4 regions of the Arthrobacter sp. MDB1-55 genome follow, and region 3 is predicted to be linked to each of the others. Evidence: riboswitches for the same ligand, from Rfam matches in the RefSeq annotation. Region 3 holds a riboswitch; each other region holds the start of a gene.
What was found. Region 3 has a riboswitch for S-adenosylmethionine ahead of AC5RU3_RS00635 (rhodanese-like domain-containing protein). Riboswitches for the same ligand answer to the same signal wherever they lie in the genome.
Positions count from the first base shown of each region.

Region 1: it holds a riboswitch for S-adenosylmethionine, as region 3 does, so the genes downstream of both, AC5RU3_RS08030 (ABC transporter ATP-binding protein) here and AC5RU3_RS00635 (rhodanese-like domain-containing protein) in region 3, are expected to answer to the same signal.
Region 2: it holds a riboswitch for S-adenosylmethionine, as region 3 does, so the genes downstream of both, metX (homoserine O-acetyltransferase MetX) here and AC5RU3_RS00635 (rhodanese-like domain-containing protein) in region 3, are expected to answer to the same signal.
Region 4: it holds a riboswitch for S-adenosylmethionine, as region 3 does, so the genes downstream of both, AC5RU3_RS11610 (bifunctional o-acetylhomoserine/o-acetylserine sulfhydrylase) here and AC5RU3_RS00635 (rhodanese-like domain-containing protein) in region 3, are expected to answer to the same signal.

Region 1 is NZ_JBNHID010000002.1:185,469-189,782, reverse strand. Features, by position in the region: gene AC5RU3_RS08040 (ABC transporter permease) at 1-372, opposite strand, end outside; gene AC5RU3_RS08035 (aliphatic sulfonate ABC transporter substrate-binding protein) at 369-1,421, opposite strand; gene AC5RU3_RS08030 (ABC transporter ATP-binding protein) at 1,490-2,326, opposite strand; SAM riboswitch class I at 2,332-2,432, opposite strand; gene AC5RU3_RS08025 (nucleoside/nucleotide kinase family protein) at 2,665-3,348, shown strand; gene AC5RU3_RS08020 (DUF2975 domain-containing protein) at 3,425-3,916, shown strand; gene AC5RU3_RS08015 (helix-turn-helix domain-containing protein) at 3,916-4,170, shown strand; gene AC5RU3_RS08010 (ANTAR domain-containing response regulator) at 4,180-4,314, shown strand, end outside.
Region 2 is NZ_JBNHID010000004.1:54,463-58,776, reverse strand. Features, by position in the region: gene AC5RU3_RS14885 (HNH endonuclease signature motif containing protein) at 1-916, opposite strand, end outside; gene metX (homoserine O-acetyltransferase MetX) at 1,122-2,258, opposite strand; SAM riboswitch class IV at 2,283-2,415, opposite strand; gene AC5RU3_RS14875 (VOC family protein) at 2,740-3,381, shown strand; gene AC5RU3_RS14870 (CPBP family intramembrane glutamic endopeptidase) at 3,458-4,249, opposite strand.
Region 3 is NZ_JBNHID010000001.1:126,549-130,862, forward strand. Features, by position in the region: gene AC5RU3_RS00620 (sigma-70 family RNA polymerase sigma factor) at 1-270, shown strand, start outside; gene AC5RU3_RS00625 (COG4315 family predicted lipoprotein) at 272-862, opposite strand; gene AC5RU3_RS00630 (O-succinylhomoserine sulfhydrylase) at 1,013-2,296, opposite strand; gene AC5RU3_RS00635 (rhodanese-like domain-containing protein) at 2,289-2,741, opposite strand; SAM riboswitch class IV at 2,748-2,873, opposite strand; gene AC5RU3_RS00640 (aminodeoxychorismate lyase) at 2,961-3,815, opposite strand; gene AC5RU3_RS00645 (hypothetical protein) at 3,834-4,118, opposite strand; gene pabB (aminodeoxychorismate synthase component I) at 4,218-4,314, opposite strand, start outside.
Region 4 is NZ_JBNHID010000002.1:914,419-918,732, forward strand. Features, by position in the region: gene AC5RU3_RS11595 (cellulase-like family protein) at 1-953, shown strand, start outside; gene AC5RU3_RS11600 (hypothetical protein) at 1,023-1,289, opposite strand; gene AC5RU3_RS11605 (SDR family NAD(P)-dependent oxidoreductase) at 1,384-1,773, opposite strand; SAM riboswitch class IV at 1,954-2,070, shown strand; gene AC5RU3_RS11610 (bifunctional o-acetylhomoserine/o-acetylserine sulfhydrylase) at 2,114-3,439, shown strand; gene AC5RU3_RS11615 (hypothetical protein) at 3,828-4,314, shown strand, end outside.

The DNA of each region.
Region 1 (4,314 bases), on a different contig from region 3:
TAATGCGCCCAGAGCCAGGCCGAGCGTGGCACCGAGGGCAAACCCGATCAGTACGCGCTGGGTGGAGATGGCGATGTGGATCCACAGCTCACCGCGCTCAGCGAGCTCGACGGCGGCGTTCAGCACCGCCGTCGGCGGGGGAAGCTGCACCGCACTGAAGACGCCCACCACAGAATTCAGCTGCCAGGCACCGAGCACCAGGGCGGGAACAACAAGCCCCAGCAGCAGCCGGACCGGGCGGCGGCTCAGCAACCCGGCGGAAGTGTCCGCCGGCTGGAGCGGTGAGACGCCGTCGTCGTCCGCGGTGGTGAGGGTGTGGCCGGTAGCCTCCAGACCCTCCTTGCTGATGGGGGTGGCGTTCTCATGGATCATGAGGAGGCCTGAATCGCTTCGGGGTCGGCGTTGGAGACGTAGGAGTCATCGAAGAGGGTCTCGAGGGCCTCATCGATCTGCTCCTGCGAGGAGACGTCGCCGGTCTCGACGAAGTTCGGGCCAACCTTCTCGAGGACTGCACGCTGCGCCTCGCCCGGAGCAGGATCGACGTCGAGGTTGGTGCGCTCGATGATCACGGCCTTGGCAAGCTCGACGTCGATGCCGGCGACCTCGGCGAGGATCTCCGCCGTCTCCTCGGGGTTTTCCTTGGCCCACTGACGGGCCTTCTCGTACGCGTTTACCACGGTCTGGGCCAGCTCGGGGCTTTCGGTCAGGAACTCCTCGTTGGCGTTGAGGAATCCGTAGGTGTTGAAGTCGATGTTGCGGAAGAAGAGCTCAGCGCCCTCCTGCTCGGCCGATGCCATGATCGGATCAAGTCCGGCCCACGCGTCGACCGAACCGTTGTGCAGGGCAGCCCAGCCGTCGGCGTGCTGCAGGTTCTGCACGGTGACCTCGGAGGGGTCGATGCCCGCGGACTCAAGGGACTGGATCAGGAAGAAGTAGGGGTCAGTGCCCTTCGTGGCTGCGATCGACTTGCCCCGGAGGTCCTCAAGGCTCTCGATGCCGGTACCCTCGACGGTCACCATTGCCGACCACTCCGGCTGCGAGTAGATGTCGATGGTCTTGATGGGCGAGCCGTTGGACCGGGCGAGGAGGGCAGCGGATCCGGCGGTGGAGCCGACGTCGACCGCTCCTGCGCGCAGCGCTTCGTTGGCCTTGTTGGATCCGGCGGACTGGATCCAGTTGACGGTTACGCCTTCGTCTTCCAGCTCGGCTTCCAGCCAGCCCTGGTCCTTGATGACCAGGCTCAGCGGGTTGTAGGTGGCAAAGTCGATGTTCAGTTCGGTGGCCAATTCACCGGATCCCGCCTCTTCGGTGGAGGCGGCGTTCTCGCCGGCGAGGCAGCCGGTCAGTGCGAAAGCGCTGCTTGCGGCGAGCGCTACGGAGACGACGGCGCGGCGGGTGAAGGGTGAGCGGGTGCGGATCATGATTTTCCTTTGCATGGACGGCAGCCATCGCGCGGACGGGCACGACGGCGGAACAAGTGGTGGGTGCGCTAGTGGCCTTTGACGCCGAGAGTGGCGAGCAGTGAGCTCCGCATTCGACCGAGCTCAGCCGAATTGCGGTCGCGGGGGCGCTCGCCCGGCACGGTGAGCACCTCGGTGACGGATGCTCCGGGGTGAGCCGGGTCCGCTGATTTGCCCAGCACGATGATGCGGTCAGCAAGCTGGAGGGCTTCGTCGACGTCGTGCGTGACGAGCAGGACCGTTGTGGGCTGCGCGCGGTGGATATCGAGCAGGAGGTCCTGCATCTTCAGGCGGGTCAGTGCGTCCAGCGCACCGAATGGCTCATCGAGCAGCAGTACACCTGGGTTGCGTGCGAGTGCCCGGGCCAGCGACGCGCGCTGTGCCATGCCGCCCGAGACCTCACGGGGGCGGTGCTCGGCGAAGTCGGCTAGCTCGACGAGACCGAGGAGCTCCGTGACTTTTGCCTTGCCGGTTGCAGCGCTGGTTCCCTTGGGCAGTCCGATTGCGATATTGGCACGCAGGGAGAGCCAGGGAAGGAGGCGGGGTTCCTGGAAGGCGAAGGCGCAGCGGTCGTCGATCCCGTTGACGGCGGTGCCGTCGATCAGAACCTTGCCGCCGGTAGGTGAGTCGAGGCCGGCCGCGGCCCGAAGCAGGGTTGATTTTCCGCAGCCGCTCGCTCCGACAATCGCCAGCACTTCACCGGCGCGAACCTCGAGGTTGATGTCCCTCAGGACCACATGCTCAGCGCTGCCGCTGCCAAAGGAACGGACCAGTGAGGAGAATGTCAGGGGAAGGGCTTGCTTGCCGGCGGCGCCGGGTTGTGTCTTCCGGGACGCCTGCTGCTGTGCACTCAAAAGGGTACTCATGAAACACTCCATCGCTCCTGGCAGTAGCACCCGTTCCCCTGCGAATAGCAGGTAAGGGTTGCTGCGGCGTCAACGATCCAGGTCTCTCGGCCGCTCGGGATGGTGAGCTTCAACTAAACGACTTTCTGAGCCTTCGGCGCAACATGTGTCGTAACAAAACGCGTTCCGCCAGTCCCGAGGGCGTGCCGAGGGGTACTCGAACGGCCAGTCCACCGCCCGCGTTATCAGCTGGCGGTGTTCCGGCCGGGCACGCTGGCTGGGAAGGACCGCGCAATCGGGATCCTGGCGGCACCAGACGCTGAGAACGATCATGCAGCGTCCCGTGTCAGGATGGCGGGGTGCATCTCTCGAAACTGGTTGACCGCATCGCGGGGCTGTCCGCACCGGAGGGTGGCGCCGTCGTCGTCGGAATTGCCGGACCGCCGGGATCTGGGAAGACCACGCTCGCCGAGCGGCTGGTTGCCCGACTGAACCGGGACCAGCCGCAGCCGGAAGGGCAGCGGTATGCAAACGTGCCCATGGACGGCTTCCATCTTTCGGACCAGGAGCTTGGGAGGCTCGGGCTTCTGGGCCGCAAGGGTGCGCCCGAGACTTTCGATGTTCACGGTTACGCCGCACTGCTCGAGCGCCTTCGCGCGCCTCGGGATGCGGTGGTTTACGCTCCGGGTTTCGAGCGGACCATTGAGCAGCCGATTGCCGGTGTACTCCCGGTTTATCCCTCCGCGGGAACCATCCTCACCGAAGGCAACTACCTGCTGCTCGAACGCCCAGGTTGGCGGGACATCCGCAGCATGTGCACTGAGGTCTGGTACTGCGAGCAGGAGCGCAGTGTGCGGATCGAGCGGCTGATTGAGCGGCACGTCGCGTTCGGGAAGAGCCGCGCTGCAGCGGAAACGTGGGTAGAGCAGGTTGACGAGCCGAACGCGCGGCTGATTGAGGAGTCGAAAGCCAGGGCGGATCTGGTGGTCCGTACCGGGTGGCGGGACTCACTATGCGCGTGGCGGGGCGGTGCTCTCGCGTAGGGACGTCGCAGGCGGCGTTGTCTAACCTATCGTCTTTCGATATATTCTCCTTGTAAAACAATCGAAGGAGTCCTCGATGGGTAAGTTGGCCATCCTCGCATTACAGGTCGTTATCGCGATGGTGATTGCGGGGTCGTTGTTCATTCAGCTTTGGATGGTGCCGTTGATCTCTACCGACCTAGAGGAAGCGGGCGTGCCTACCGGGCTGCGCATTACGTTCAACGCCATCGTTGTGTTCGGGATCCTCACCGTGCAGGTCAGCGCCGTCTGCGTATGGAAGTTGCTCACGATGGTCCGCAGCGGCACGGTCTTCTCTCACGGTGCCTTCCGGTATGTCGACATCATCTTTGGGGCCATCACCGCTGCCTCGTTGCTCGTGTTCGCGCTTGCCGTACTTCTCGCACCGGGCGAAATTGCCCCAGGCATTATTCTGCTGATCTGTGGGGCGTCGCTTCTGATCGGTGGCGTTGCGTTGATTGTGCTGGTGTTGCGGATGCTTTTGGCACAGGCAGTGGCGCGTGACGCCGAAGCCAAGCACCTGCGCGACGAACTCGACGAGGTGATTTGATGCCGATCATCGTAGACATCGACGTCATGCTGGCCCGCCGCAAGATGCCCGTCGGTGTACTGGCGGAGCGCATCGGAATCACTCCCGCGAACCTGGCGGTGCTGAAGAATGGCCGCGCCAAGGCGGTCCGCTTCACCACGCTCGAAGCCATCTGTGAAATCCTCAATTGCCAGCCCGGTGACGTGCTGCGGTGGGAACCTGATGAGTCGTCGGCTTCCGCCAACAACGACGGCTGCGGTGCCGATTCAGGATAAAATCACCGAGTGAGTGGGTTCGGGCCGAAGAACGGTGCAATAACGAGGATTCTCACCGGAGACGAGGCATTCACGGCCAGTCCGGTGGCGGCAGCGCTCTTCGACCCCAATGGTGTCGTCCGGGCGATCAACCCGGCCTTCAGT
Region 2 (4,314 bases), on a different contig from region 3:
CGGCACGCAGCTGCGATAGCGTTCGTAGCTCTTCGGGTCCCTGCAGTGAGCGGGCTGCGGCGTCGACCCGGTTGAAGATTCCGTGCGCCTGCTCCGCGGGCAGATACGCGCCCAGCCATGCCATGCCGTCTTGCTCCGGCTGCACGCTCACGTCCCGGTCCTGCACCGCCCGAGCCTTCCGCTCGATGATCGATTCAGGATGCAGCTCCTCCCGCAACCTCCGACAACGCCTAGCGAGCTTCGGCCGGGTCAACCCGCCTGCCGTCTCCAGAATCGTCTGTTCAAATCCGGCCAGGGACTCGGCTGGAATGGCCCCGGATTCCTCGACGATGACCTGTGCCTGGACCTGACTGATCCTGCCGTCATCGAGCGCTTTCCACGTTTCCGGCAGGTTCTCGGTTAGGCGTAGCGCTTCACCAAGCATCATCTGCGCGGTTCGGGCGGGAACCCGCAGCAGTGGGGCGATCTCCTGCGCAGCCAGCGTGAAACTGAACCGCGAATCCAACCTTGCGGTCCGGGTGCCCTCCTCCCGGTGCACCTCGTGGAACACATCCGCCACCAGGCAGGCGCGCCGGGCGGCTACCCAGGAAACCAACCGGTCCGCAGCCCGCAGCATGTCCAGGGTGTCACTCAGTACCCGCCACCGACCCACCGCATCCGGTTGCCCGGACCTTTGCGACCGCCGTGCATGTGGGGACGTTGCTTCCATCAACCGCGACATCAACTCATACGGGGAAGCTTCCTCCACCACAGCACGGGCATGCGTATCGATGCCGGATGCGTTCAGCCCGTCGATCTCCCAGCCGAAGGCGGCTTCAAAATCATCCTCCGACCAATCCCGAGACGCCTCGGCATACATCTCATCAAGAGCCGCCTCATAGGCGTCCCCACCAACCTCCGCGCTCCCCAACTCCATACAAAACACTCAATCATCCACCACCGACAATTTCGGATCCGGACTCGGAGGCTGATGATCATCCTGCCGGCATTTCCCAACAGCGGACGAGGATGATCTGTTCAGGTCCTCGCAGCACGTTTGAAGCATCTACTCCCGTTGCTCCTGCGTTGCTCTAACTACCGAATGGAGCCAGCCCGAACAGAAGGCCACCCAACCTTCGGGGCTAAGCAGCGCCGTCGTCGTCGTAGAAGGCCGCGTGCAGGGCGGGTTCCAGCTGGCCGATCTCCGTGAGGAATGCGTCATGGCCAATAGGAGAGGTAATGGTATGGACAGCCACATTGCCCGGCAGTGCAGACGCCAGCTCGAAGGACTGGGCCGGCCAGTAGAGACGGTCCGAATCAACCGCAGCGATGAAGAATTTCGCTTTCGTGTCCGCCAGGGCTGTTGTCAGGCTGCCACGGTCACGGGCAACGTCATGGCTCATCAGCGCTTCGGTGAGGACCACATAACTGTTGGCATCGAACCGGCGAACCAGCTTATCCGCCTGATGATCGAGGTAACTCTCAACCTGGTAACGCCCCCGTTCGTGCGGTAAGGCTGCCCCGAACGGCTCCTCAAGCCCCTGCGCAGCCCGTCCGAACCGATGGCCAAGCTCCGCCTCTGAACGGTAGGTGATATGCGCGATTCGCCGTGCCAGCCCCAAGCCCCTCTCCGGACCCGCAGATCCGTAGTAATCTCCGCCGGCAAACCGTGGATCCAGCCTGATGGCCTGAACCTGCGCCTGCGCAAAGGCAATCTGCTCCGCTGTGCTCGCCGCACCGCAGGCGATGACGGCGCAATTCCGTACTCTCTCGGGATGGGTGACCGCCCATTCGAGAGCCCGGGCTCCTCCCATCGAGCCGCCAAGCACGGAATGCCAGGTGCTGATCCCTAGCAGATCGGCAAGCAACGCCTCGGCACGCACCGAGTCGCGGATGGTGACGAAGGGAAACCGCGAACCCCACGGCCTGCCCTCCGGATCAAGCGATGCAGGTCCAGTCGACCCGTAACAACCACCGAGCATGTTGATGGAAACCACGAAGTAGCGGTCAGTGTCGATGGTGCGGCCCGGTCCCACCAGTCCGTCCCACCACCCGTCTTCCGTCGATTCCCCACGGGCTACGTGGGAACTGCCGGTGAGCGCATGCTCGACGAGCACGGCATTGGAGGCATCAGCGTTGAGGGTGCCCCACGTCTCATACGCGAGTACGACGTCGGGCAAGTGACCGCCCGTTTCCAGCGTCAAGGGACCGATGGAAAGCCGTTGGACGACGACGCCCTCCACCTTTGTCGCCTGGGGATGCGGTTCAACCGTGGTGATGCCTGTCAATCCTGCCGCCTTCAGAGCTCGCGCTTGCTCCTGCACGCCACATGCAGGGCCTGGTCGTCACCCGGGGCACCCCACCGCGAAGGAGGGTTGCCGGACAGCAAGCCGGGGCCGCCGGCGGGCAGAACCCACCGCACTGTCACTCGTGACCTCATACAAGAGAACCCGAAGAGGGCAGGAAACGGCAACTATTGTGACTCGCGGTGAAACAGACGGTTGCGTCAGGGCGCTCAGAGCCGGCGCGGACGCAGTGCTTGAGTGGGGCCGTCTCGTCTATGGGTAACGGCGGCCCCACCCAAGGGGAACACCCATTGGGTGTCCCGGCAGGAAGATCCGGCGGTCTCGGAACCGGCCTCCCTGTGTGACTCAACTATGCGTGGCCGACCTTGGGTTTTACTTGGACCTTCAAGTCCTCTCGTTGTGACTTAGGCAACCCTAAGTCGAGGCGTCCATCACAAAGTGCCAAAATGGGGCCATGCGCCTGGATCATGTGTCTTATGCCTGCGAACCCGACGGTCTGACTGCCACTGCGGAGCGGATTTCCGACGCTCTGGGCATCGAATTCGTGAAGGGTGGCGTCCACCCACGATTCGGTACCCGCAACATGATTTTTCCTCTCGTCAATGGTCAGTACCTTGAGGTTGTGGAGGTACTCGACCACCCCGCCTCGGACAAGGCGCCCTTCGGCCAGGCCGTACGCGCGAGGTCGGAAGCGGGCGGCGGATGGATGGGCTGGTGCGTCGCCGTTGACGACCTCGCCCCCTTCGAGGAGCGTCTGGGCCGCAGCGCGGTTCCCGGCAACCGCAAATTCCCCGATGGCCAGGAGCTGACCTGGCAGCAGATCGGCATCAAGGGCCTCATCGCTGATCCGCAGGTTCCGTACATGATCCGCTGGGACGACGGCACGCAGTCCCTCCACCCCTCCCAGGCCCGGCCCGCATCCGTGCGGCTCAGCGCCCTGACTATCGCAGGCTCTGCAGCGCGTGTCACAGAATGGCTTGGCACTCCCGTAAGCCACCCGCTCGATGACGTGGACGTGGAGTGGATCGCTCCCAACGGCACTCCCGGGATTATGTCGGTCACCTTCGAGACTCCGAAGGGCGCAGTCCAAATCTAACGTCGCCAATAAACGGCTGCGGCCCCGGATCGTCAGAGCCGGGGCCACACTTGCTTCCGCCATGAAACAGTTTCGATCAGTTCCCGATCCCGATGGCCGAGCCAAACAACGCGAAACCCACAAAACCGGCGATGTCGAGCTGGGCATGCGCCACCACGAGCGGCATCACCCGCTTGGCACGGGTGTAGGCGTAGCCGAAGATCAACCCCATGATCACGTTGCCGATGAACGGTCCGATCCCCTGATACAGGTGGTAGCTCCCACGCAGTAGTGCCGAGGTCACGACAATCGCAGCAACTGACCAGCCGAGTTCCCGGAGCCGCTCGAAGAGATAGCCGACCACGATGACCTCCTCCAGGACTGCGTGCCGGAGCGCGGACAGCACGAGCACGGGCAGGGTCCACCAATAGGTGTCCAGAGCGGTTGGAATGATCGCGGTGGTGATGCCAAGCGCCCGCCCGGCGGCGTACACACCAAGGGTCCCAATTCCGATGACGGCCGCCAACGCCACGCCCAGACCGAAATCGACCTTCGGTTTGCGGAAGGTGAAACCGATGCGTCGGAACGCTGATTTCCCGGGTTCCGTCAGGAGGAAGAGCACGAGGACCACCGGAACCAGCGCAAAGAAGATGCCCAGCAGCTGATAGGTCAGGTCGAAGTACTGCCGGTCATCGAGCACGGGGTTCAGACGCGTGGTCTGAGCGGACAGTGGCGCCTGGGTCAGCTTGTCGATCAGCTCGACAATCGCATACACCCCGGCCTGGCCGAGTGACAGTCCGAGGACGATCAGAATCTCAGCCTTGATTCTCCTCTCGCCAGCCGGAGAAGACGACAACGACGACGACTGGCTGGTCCTTGCGGTTGACATGCCTTCATGGTGCCGTACCGGACCGTTCCGACCAAAGCCCGCACGTCACCGGACAGCCCGCGCCA
Region 3 (4,314 bases):
CACGAACTTGACGTGGACGAGGTCCCGGATACTCCTTCCCGCGACGAGGTCGAACAGCTCCTGACCTCCTGGCTGCTGACGGACGCGCTCAACGAGCTCTCCCCGGAACACCGGGATGTGGTGCTGCACTTCTACTTCCGCGGTGAGACCGTGGCCGAGATTTCACGGTCCCTCTCCATACCGGAGGGGACCGTGAAATCCCGGCTGCACTATGCCTTGCGCTCCCTGAAGAGTGCGCTCCTTGCCCGCGATGTAGTCCCTGGCGGGTAGGTCACTGAATCATGGTGCCGTCAGGTGCGACGACGTACCACACCTCGTTCACGCCCTGACCGTTGGTGTCGCCCGGTGCTTCATCTTCGGCGAAGTAGTAGATCGGCATTCCGTTAATGGTCACCTGCAGCTCGCCGTCGGGCGTTTCAATGGTGCCGACTTCGCCCGTGACGCCTTCGACCTCCGGAGTCTCGCTGTCGCTGAGCACCGGCGGCCAGGCTTCAAGGCAGCCACCTTCGCAGGCGCTGACGCCGGAGTCCGGCTCGTCATTGGTGAAGTAGTAGACCACCATGCCTTCGGCGTCGACCACAACTTCACCGAGGTCCGTCTCGGCGACGCCGAGGGGAGTTCCGACGGTTCCGCCACCGGCTGCCTCACCGGACGGTTCCTCGGATGCCTCCTCTGTAGCTTCCTCCGTGGTCTCCGCCTCTGTGGTCTCGGTCTCCGTGGGTTCCTCAGTGGGTGGTGCTTCTGCAGCAGTCTCTTCACCTGCGGGGATGTCCTCGGTCTGCGTGTCGGAGCCGCCACAACCGGTCAGCGCCAACAGGCAAACCGCGATGACGGCGAAAAGGACGCGTAATGCTTTACTCATGTTGATTCCTCCCGTGATCACCCCCTGGACACCCGGGGGATGGGAGTGGCCACTTGACCCCTCTGCTGGGAAGACGCAGGAAGCACCCCCGAGGTTCAACGCGGAGGAGAACTCACAGGTGAATCCCAGCTTCGGGCGATTACGGGCAGGTCAGGAGGCGAGCGCCTTACCCAGATCCGTCTGCAGGTCGCTGACATCCTCGAGGCCCACCGAGAGCCGGATGACGCCGTCGGACAGGCCGATGGCGGCGCGGCCCTCCGGCCCCATTGCCCGGTGAGTGGTGGTGGCAGGGTGGGTGATCAGGGTCTTCGAATCGCCGAGATTGTTCGAGATATCGATGATGTTCAACGCATCGAGCAGCGCGAACGCCCGCTCCTTCGCCCTACCCTCGGGCGCGTCGAGTTCGAAGGTCACGACGGTGCCGCCCGCAGTCATCTGCCCTGCCGCCAGGTCGAACTGCGGGTGCGATTCGAGCAGCGGGTACCGAACCCAGTTGACTGCCGGCTGGGCTTCCAGCCAGCGGGCGAGGGTAAGCGCCGAGGATGATGCGTGGTTGACCCGGAGCGACAGTGTTTCCAGACCCTTCAGGAGAGTCCAGGCGTTGAAGGAGGACAGCGCCGGCCCGGTGTGCCGCATGAGTGTTTTCACCGGCCCCTCGATGAACTCCTTCCGCCCCAGGATGGCACCGCCGAGCACCCTGCCCTGGCCGTCCATGTGCTTGGTTCCGGAGTAGACGACGACGTCGGCGCCCAGCTCCGTGCAGCGCTGGAGCAGCGGGGTGGCGAAGACATTGTCGACAACGACCTGCGCGCCCGCGGCATGCGCCAGTTTCACCACCGACCGGATGTCGACGATCTCCTGCATCGGATTGGACGGTGACTCGAAGAAGACCGCAGTGGTTGGAACGCTCAGCGCGTCCGCCCACTGGTTGAGATCCCACCCGTCGACGAAGACGGTCTCCACGCCCCACCGCGGAAGGATCTCATTCAGGATGACGAAGCAGGACCCGAACAGGCTGCGGGATGCGACCACCCGGTCCCCGGCAGCCAAAAGCGCCCCGAGTGCAGTGAAGACAGCGGACATGCCGCTGGCCGTGGCGAAGCACGCTTCCGCTCCCTCGAGCAGGCGCAGGCGTTCCTGGAACATGGCGACCGTCGGGTTGCCGTACCGCGAGTAGACGAAGCGGTCCACGTCACCGGTGAACGCAGCTTCGGCCGCCGCAGCGGATGAGTAGACGAACCCCGAGTTGAGAAAGAGCGCCTCGGACGTTTCCTCGAAGTTGGACCGGGCCAGCCCGCCGCGAACGGCGAGAGTATCCGGCGACCAGGCAGCGACGTCGTCGTCTGTCTGTTGAATGCGGGGATAGCCGCCGTTTCCGGCGACCGGCTCGCGGTTGACCGCCGGAGAGAACGACGACGGCGTGGGCTCACTCACCGGGGTTGCCCTGCCCAGCTGCCGGGACGGCAGCATCGGAACCGGAGTGGGCAGTGGTCGCCAGGCCGCATGCCTGCCAGCCGCCGTCGGCTTCGAACCCGTGGATCACGTTGTACGCGGTGTGGCCCGCGGCGGCGGCGCTCTGCGCAGCCGCAACCGAGCGGACGCCGGAGCGGCACAGGAAGAGCAGTTCCCGCCCCTTCAGGCCGTTGAGCTGGTTGAGGAACGAGACGTTGCGGCTGCCGTCGGACCGGTTCCATTCCAGGAACAGCGGCACGGTTCCGGCGTCGGTGAGGTCCGGGACCCCGACGCTCTGCCACTCCTCGACCGTGCGGACGTCCACAAGGACGGCGCCCTTGCTGACGCGTTCCACCGCTTCCCGGGGGGTGATGTCGCCGGCGTAACCGTTGCCGGAGCGGACCTGGGGGGTTGGATGCTGTGACACTGTGTCTCCTCACGCTGTGCACGTTGGTGATCGTGGATCCTGATCGGTGTGCCGAGTAGTCACCTGAGGCACCCCGCCGTGAAAGAGGGTTGCCGGCCAGCAAGTCAGGGCTTTGCGCTGGCGCTCGTTACTCCGGTTTGAACGTAGCATCGGCGGCGGCAAACCTGCCATGCGCGGCCGTAACGTGCGGTAACGCCATGCCCTCCTGATCCAGCCCGGTCAGGAGACAGCGTCCACCAGCGCGCCCAGCTCCTTCGTCAGTTCCGGCGATGTGGCGACCGGTTTTCCGTCGATGCTCTCGACCTCGGCGAGCAGCCGGACGCTGGAAATCAGCCAGACCCCGTCCGCGGTGAACAGGTCTTCAGGAACGAGAGGACCGTAACCCAGTTCCCAGCCGGCCTCGCGGGCGGTGGCGAACAGCGCCCCCTGCGAGGTGCCGGGGAGGATCCCGCTTTCCAGTTGCGGCGTAATGAGTCGCTTGACGCCGTCAGCAACCCGGGCAATGAGGACCGTCGATGTGGGTCCCTCGAGGACCTTGCCGTCGGAAGAGGTGAAGATGACATCATCGGCGCCGTGCGCCCGCGCGTATCGCAGGGCAGCCATGTTCACGGCGTAGGAGAGCGTTTTCGCTCCCATCAGCAGCCAGGGCGCGCGTTGGGCCACCGTGCTGTCATAGCCGCGGTCGAGCAACAGCACCTTCAGGCGCTGTCCGCGCAGTTCCTTCGGCAGCGGAGAAACCTGCACCCAGGCGGTGGCTCCCGCTCCTTCCTCGCCGCGGGTGGCAACGAGCTTGACGACCAGTTCGCCGTCGTCGTCGGCTTCCGCAAGTGCAGTGGTGATGGCTCGTTCCCAAACGCTCGACGCCGGGACGTCGAGTTCCAGCGCTTCGGCGGACGTGGCGAGGCGCGCCAGATGCGCCTGCAGCTTCCGGGGGGCGCCCTGCACCGCCAGCATGGTCTCGAAGATGCCGTCCCCGCGGGTGATGCCCGTGTCGGTGACCTTGAGCTGCGGTTGCCCTGCGTCGGCGATGCGGCCGTCGGGATAGGCGGAGTCGAGGAACACCAGAACAGTCATGCGCCCAAGCCTAGTCACTCAGGAGTCCGAGCCGCTTCCCTCGTTCAATCCGCGCTGGGCCCAATCTGCCTCGTCGGAGGCTTCCTCCGGGAGTGGATCGGTGGCATCCGGTACCTGGTCGGGGGCGTAGTCGATGAGGCCCGCGTCGACCCGCTCCTGCTCGGTGGCTGCCGCCAGGGCATCATCGTCAAGGCGTTCAGGTTCTCCGGCATGGCCCTGGTAGATGCGGTTGGGAAGGAACTCGTTGTCCGGTTCCTGAACGTCATCCAGGTTCGGGGTGTTCTCATCGTTGGAGCTAGTCATGACCGTTCTCCTTCGTCGCTTCTTCCGTGATCCGTTATATGGTTCCACACCGGGTAGGGGGACGGAAGGGCCCGTACAGCAACCAATGGCGGCGGGCGGTCACTCGGGAAAAACCGAGCCGAGCGCGGAGAGCACCCCGAACGCCTTGGTCCGTACTTCTTCCCACTCGTCCGCGGGGTCGGAATCGGCTGTGATC
Region 4 (4,314 bases), on a different contig from region 3:
AGGAGTTATTCGACTCAGCTTCTCGGCACGGACTCGTCGTCCTGCTGGCCAGTTGGGAGTTCCAGCAGAGCCCCGCGTTCGCCCGGTCGGAGGAGTGGTTTCGGGCTATCGACCGGGTGGCGATCCAGGATCGATACACCGTCTTGGCTGAGGCATGGCATCGGCTCATTACCGCGGTGACGGACGCCGGCTACCGGGAGCAGATCGCACTGGTGGAATTGCACAACGAAGTGGACTTCTCGATCCTGCCGGCACTGCACGACGGCGGCAGTGCGGCGGTCCTTCGCCTCCGCGAACAGCATCCGGACCTGCTCATTACCGCAAGCTTCGGGAAGCCTCCACACCTCACGATGCATCAGCTGCCGGATGGGCTCGGTGCCGCCCAGTTCCACATCTACAGCTACGGCGTGCTCGATGCGTTGCAGAAGCGGATAGACATCAGGTCCGAAAGGAGCGCCGGTTTTCCGAATGTTGAGTTGCAGGCGCTGCTGAACCCGGATGCGCCGACCCCGGCCGAGTATGGGCGACCGGCGGAGTGGAAATACCAGGCCACGGTTGTAACGGACCAGATGGTGTACGGGTACGACTGGGTGGATGCCGATGCCTGGGACACCTGGCTGTACAACGAGTACGGCACCTACCGGGAGGTCATGCGCCGCGAGATCGAGTCGCGGGTGACTGCGGTTGCCGGGTGGGCGCGGTGGCAGCAGATTCCGGCACTCATCGGGGAGGGCTGGATCGGTTACACGCCGCTGAATGGGAACTTTGAGGAGGGTCCGATAGGGCGGGAACTCGCTGAACACGGTATCCGGGTAGCGCTGGAGCAGGGCGTCTGGGGGATGGTGCTGGGATCCAACGCGGCGCCGCATCACCCGATGTGGTCCAACAAGGACTGGATCTGGCGAACCAATGCTTTCATCCGGGACTACGGAAGCGCGACCACGAAGGGGTAGATGTACGACGCTCCAACGACCAGTATTCGCTGAGGCTTCGATCCGTAGTCATCCTACGGACGAGCCTGACTACTCCGGGAGTCCTAGACCGGTGTGCCGTTCCAACTGCTCCAGAAGCTCCGTCTGGAAGGCAGAGCTCAACACCGCTCGGTGCGGCGTTCGCTGCTGCTGGTGATACCAGTAGCCTCCGGTCCGGGCGATGCCGCGGTCGATGTTGCCGGCGTCTCCAAGTGCGAGCTCCACCTGGGTGAGGTGCCCCAGCTCCAGATCGTCCGGGGCGCTGGGACCGCCCATTTGAGTGGGCACCCATCCCGGATCTACCGCGTGGGTTTCCACGTCCAGCCACCGAGCCGCGACCGCTGCCGACAGTGCGGTGACATACAGCTTGCTGTCTGAGTAGGAACCCGGCCGCTTGCCAGCATGTGACCAGTCAACCCGACGCCAGATTTGTGGAGCCGGACTGATGCATCCCGCTGCTCAGGTAGATAATTCTCCGTGGCTTCTGCATGCTCGCGGTCAGCACGTACGGTGCGAGCGTGTTCACGGCAAATACGTCACGGCCGCTGTAGACGCCGGCGTTATGGATGATGGCGTCGAACGGCCCAAGGTGATCTGCCTGCTCCGCTACCTGAATGGTTTCCTGCAGGTCCGCCAGATTCCCGAAGACTGCGCCCACCGCCATCCCGCGGTCCTCCACCAGATCCGCGAACCGGGATTCCTCCCTCGCATGCAGCACCACTTCATGATCGCGGTGCATCAGTTCCCGGGCGGCGTTGAGCCCCAGTCCTCCGGCCGAACCGGTGATCAAAATCCTTACCATGGTCCTCCGCGCTTAGTTGAGATGACGGGTTCTGCCGGCGGCACGAGTGTCCTGCCCTCGCCCGATCAGTTATGACAGCAACCGTAGATCGGGAATTCCATCTTGGGCGACGCTTCGCTCGATCCGTAGATCTTCGTCATGTTGGCACTCAGGGCAGCCGGCTTGCCTACACTGGGCTCAGGTCATGAGTGCCAGCATCGAGCCCCGGCTTGCTGGCCGGCAACCCTCCTTCCGCGGCGGGGTGCCCCGGGTGAGGACCTGGCTGTTCGGCGAAGGGCCGGACGGCAAGCGCGGCCCGTGGTGCTTTGAGCATGCCGGGCCCAGATCACAGGAGCCTTGAATGTCCAACGGATGGTCCTTCGAAACACGCCAGATTCACATCGGGCAGGAGCCCGACGCCGCCACCGGTGCCCGTGCACTGCCTATCTACCAGACCACGTCCTTCGTGTTCCCGAGCGCCGAGAGCGCGGCGAACCGCTTCGCCCTGGCCGAACTGGCGCCCATTTACACGCGCATCGGCAACCCGACCCAGGACGCGGTGGAGCAACGGATAGCAAGTCTCGAGGGTGGCCTGGCTGCCCTCCTGCTCAGCTCCGGCCAGGCGGCCGAGACCTTCGCAATCCTGAACATCGCCGAATCCGGTGACCACATCGTCGCCAGCCCTAGCCTTTACGGCGGCACCTACAACCTGTTCGCGCACACCCTGAAGAAGTTCGGTATCTCGGTCACGTTCGTCGACAATCCTGACAACCTCGACCAGTGGCGTGATGCCGTGCAGCCGAACACCAAGCTCTTCTTCGCCGAAGTTGTGTCCAACCCGCGTCAGGACGTCCTCGACATCGAAGGCGTCTCCCGCACTGCTCATGAGGCAGGGGTACCGCTGATCGTCGACAACACCCTCGCGACGCCGTACCTGATCCGCCCGCTGGAGTGGGGCGCGGACATCGTGGTTCACTCCGCCACCAAGTACCTCGGCGGCCACGGCGCGGCAATCGCGGGTGTGATTGTGGACTCCGGCAAGTTCGACTTCAGCAAGGACCCTGAGCGCTTCCCAGGCTTCAATACCCCGGACCCCACCTACAATGGGCTGGTTTACGGTCGGGATCTGGGGGAGGGCGGCGCCCTCGGCGCTAACCTGTCCTACATCCTGAAGGCACGCGTCCAGCTCCTGCGTGACCTGGGCTCGGCGGTCTCGCCCTTCAACGCCTTCCTCATTGCGCAGGGTCTGGAGACACTGAGCCTGCGCGTGGAACGCCACGTCTCCAACGCCGAGAAGGTTGCCCGCTGGTTGGAGGAAAGGGACGACGTCGAATCCGTCGCCTACGCGGGCCTCCCGTCAAGCCCCTGGTATGAGCGCGGCCGTAAGTACGGTCCTAAGGGGACCGGCGCCATCGTTTCCTTCAACCTGGCGGGCGGTGCTGAGGCTGGAAAGCGTTTCGTGGATGCGCTCGAGCTGCATTCACACGTCGCGAACATCGGGGACGTCCGGTCCCTGGTGATCCACCCCGCATCCACCACGCACAGCCAGCTTTCCCCGGAGCAGCAGGCCGTTGCCGGGGTGACTCCCGGACTGGTCCGGCTCTCGGTGGGACTGGAGCACATCGACGACATCCTGGCGGATCTCGAGACAGGCTTCCGCGCTGCGAAGGCATCGACAGGAGCTTAGTGATTCGGTTGCTGGGGTGACCCGCAACAGGTGACGAGGCTGCACCATTGGTCTCGCTGGTCCGATTCCAAAGCTGAGGACCAGCGAGACTTGGCGATGAGCACACCGCGTTCAGCTGCAGGGAACCAAGAAAGTATGCAAAAAGGTTTGCGCTCACCTGAGAAGCGTGTTTTGCTAAGAGTTGAGCAGTGGGGACTCTAGGGGGTGGTAACGGATGAACAGGCGATTCGGTCGAGCTGTTGCTGTTGCTGCGCGGGCCTCGCTGATCGGCGGCCTCAGCGCACTAGGTCTTCTGGCCCTCTCCGCTACCGCTGCTAACGCTGACGACGGCGGGCAGCAGGGCCTCCTGGGGTCCGTCACCTCCGTTGTTGAGGAAGTTGTCGCTCCATTGGAGGCGCCTTCTGATGTCGTCGGTAAAGTTTCTGATCTCGATGGCGGCGTGAGTGCTGTTCGTTTAGTCGCACCGGTTGCCGGTGTGGTCGATTCGACGCTGTCTCAGGTGCCGGTGGTCAACAACGTTTTACCTGCTGATGCCGTCACCTCCGTCACGCAACCCTTATTGGAACCTGCCGACACAGCGCTGTCTCCGGTGCTCACTCCGGTGGGCGAGGTTATTGAACCCGTGCTGGACGTCGTGAACCCCGTCATCGACGCGGTCGACCCGGTGCTCGAAGTAGTTGATCCCATCATCGAAGTGATTGATCCGGTGGTGGAGGTTGTCGATCCTGTAGTTGATCCGATCGCGCCCACGGCTCCCGAACCTGCACCCGTCGTTGACATCGATGCACCGGCTGGGGCTGCTCCTTCCGATCCAGGCGCGGATCACCACAACAACAACTTCACTGATCCCGATGGGGTCGCTGGTTCAGAATCGG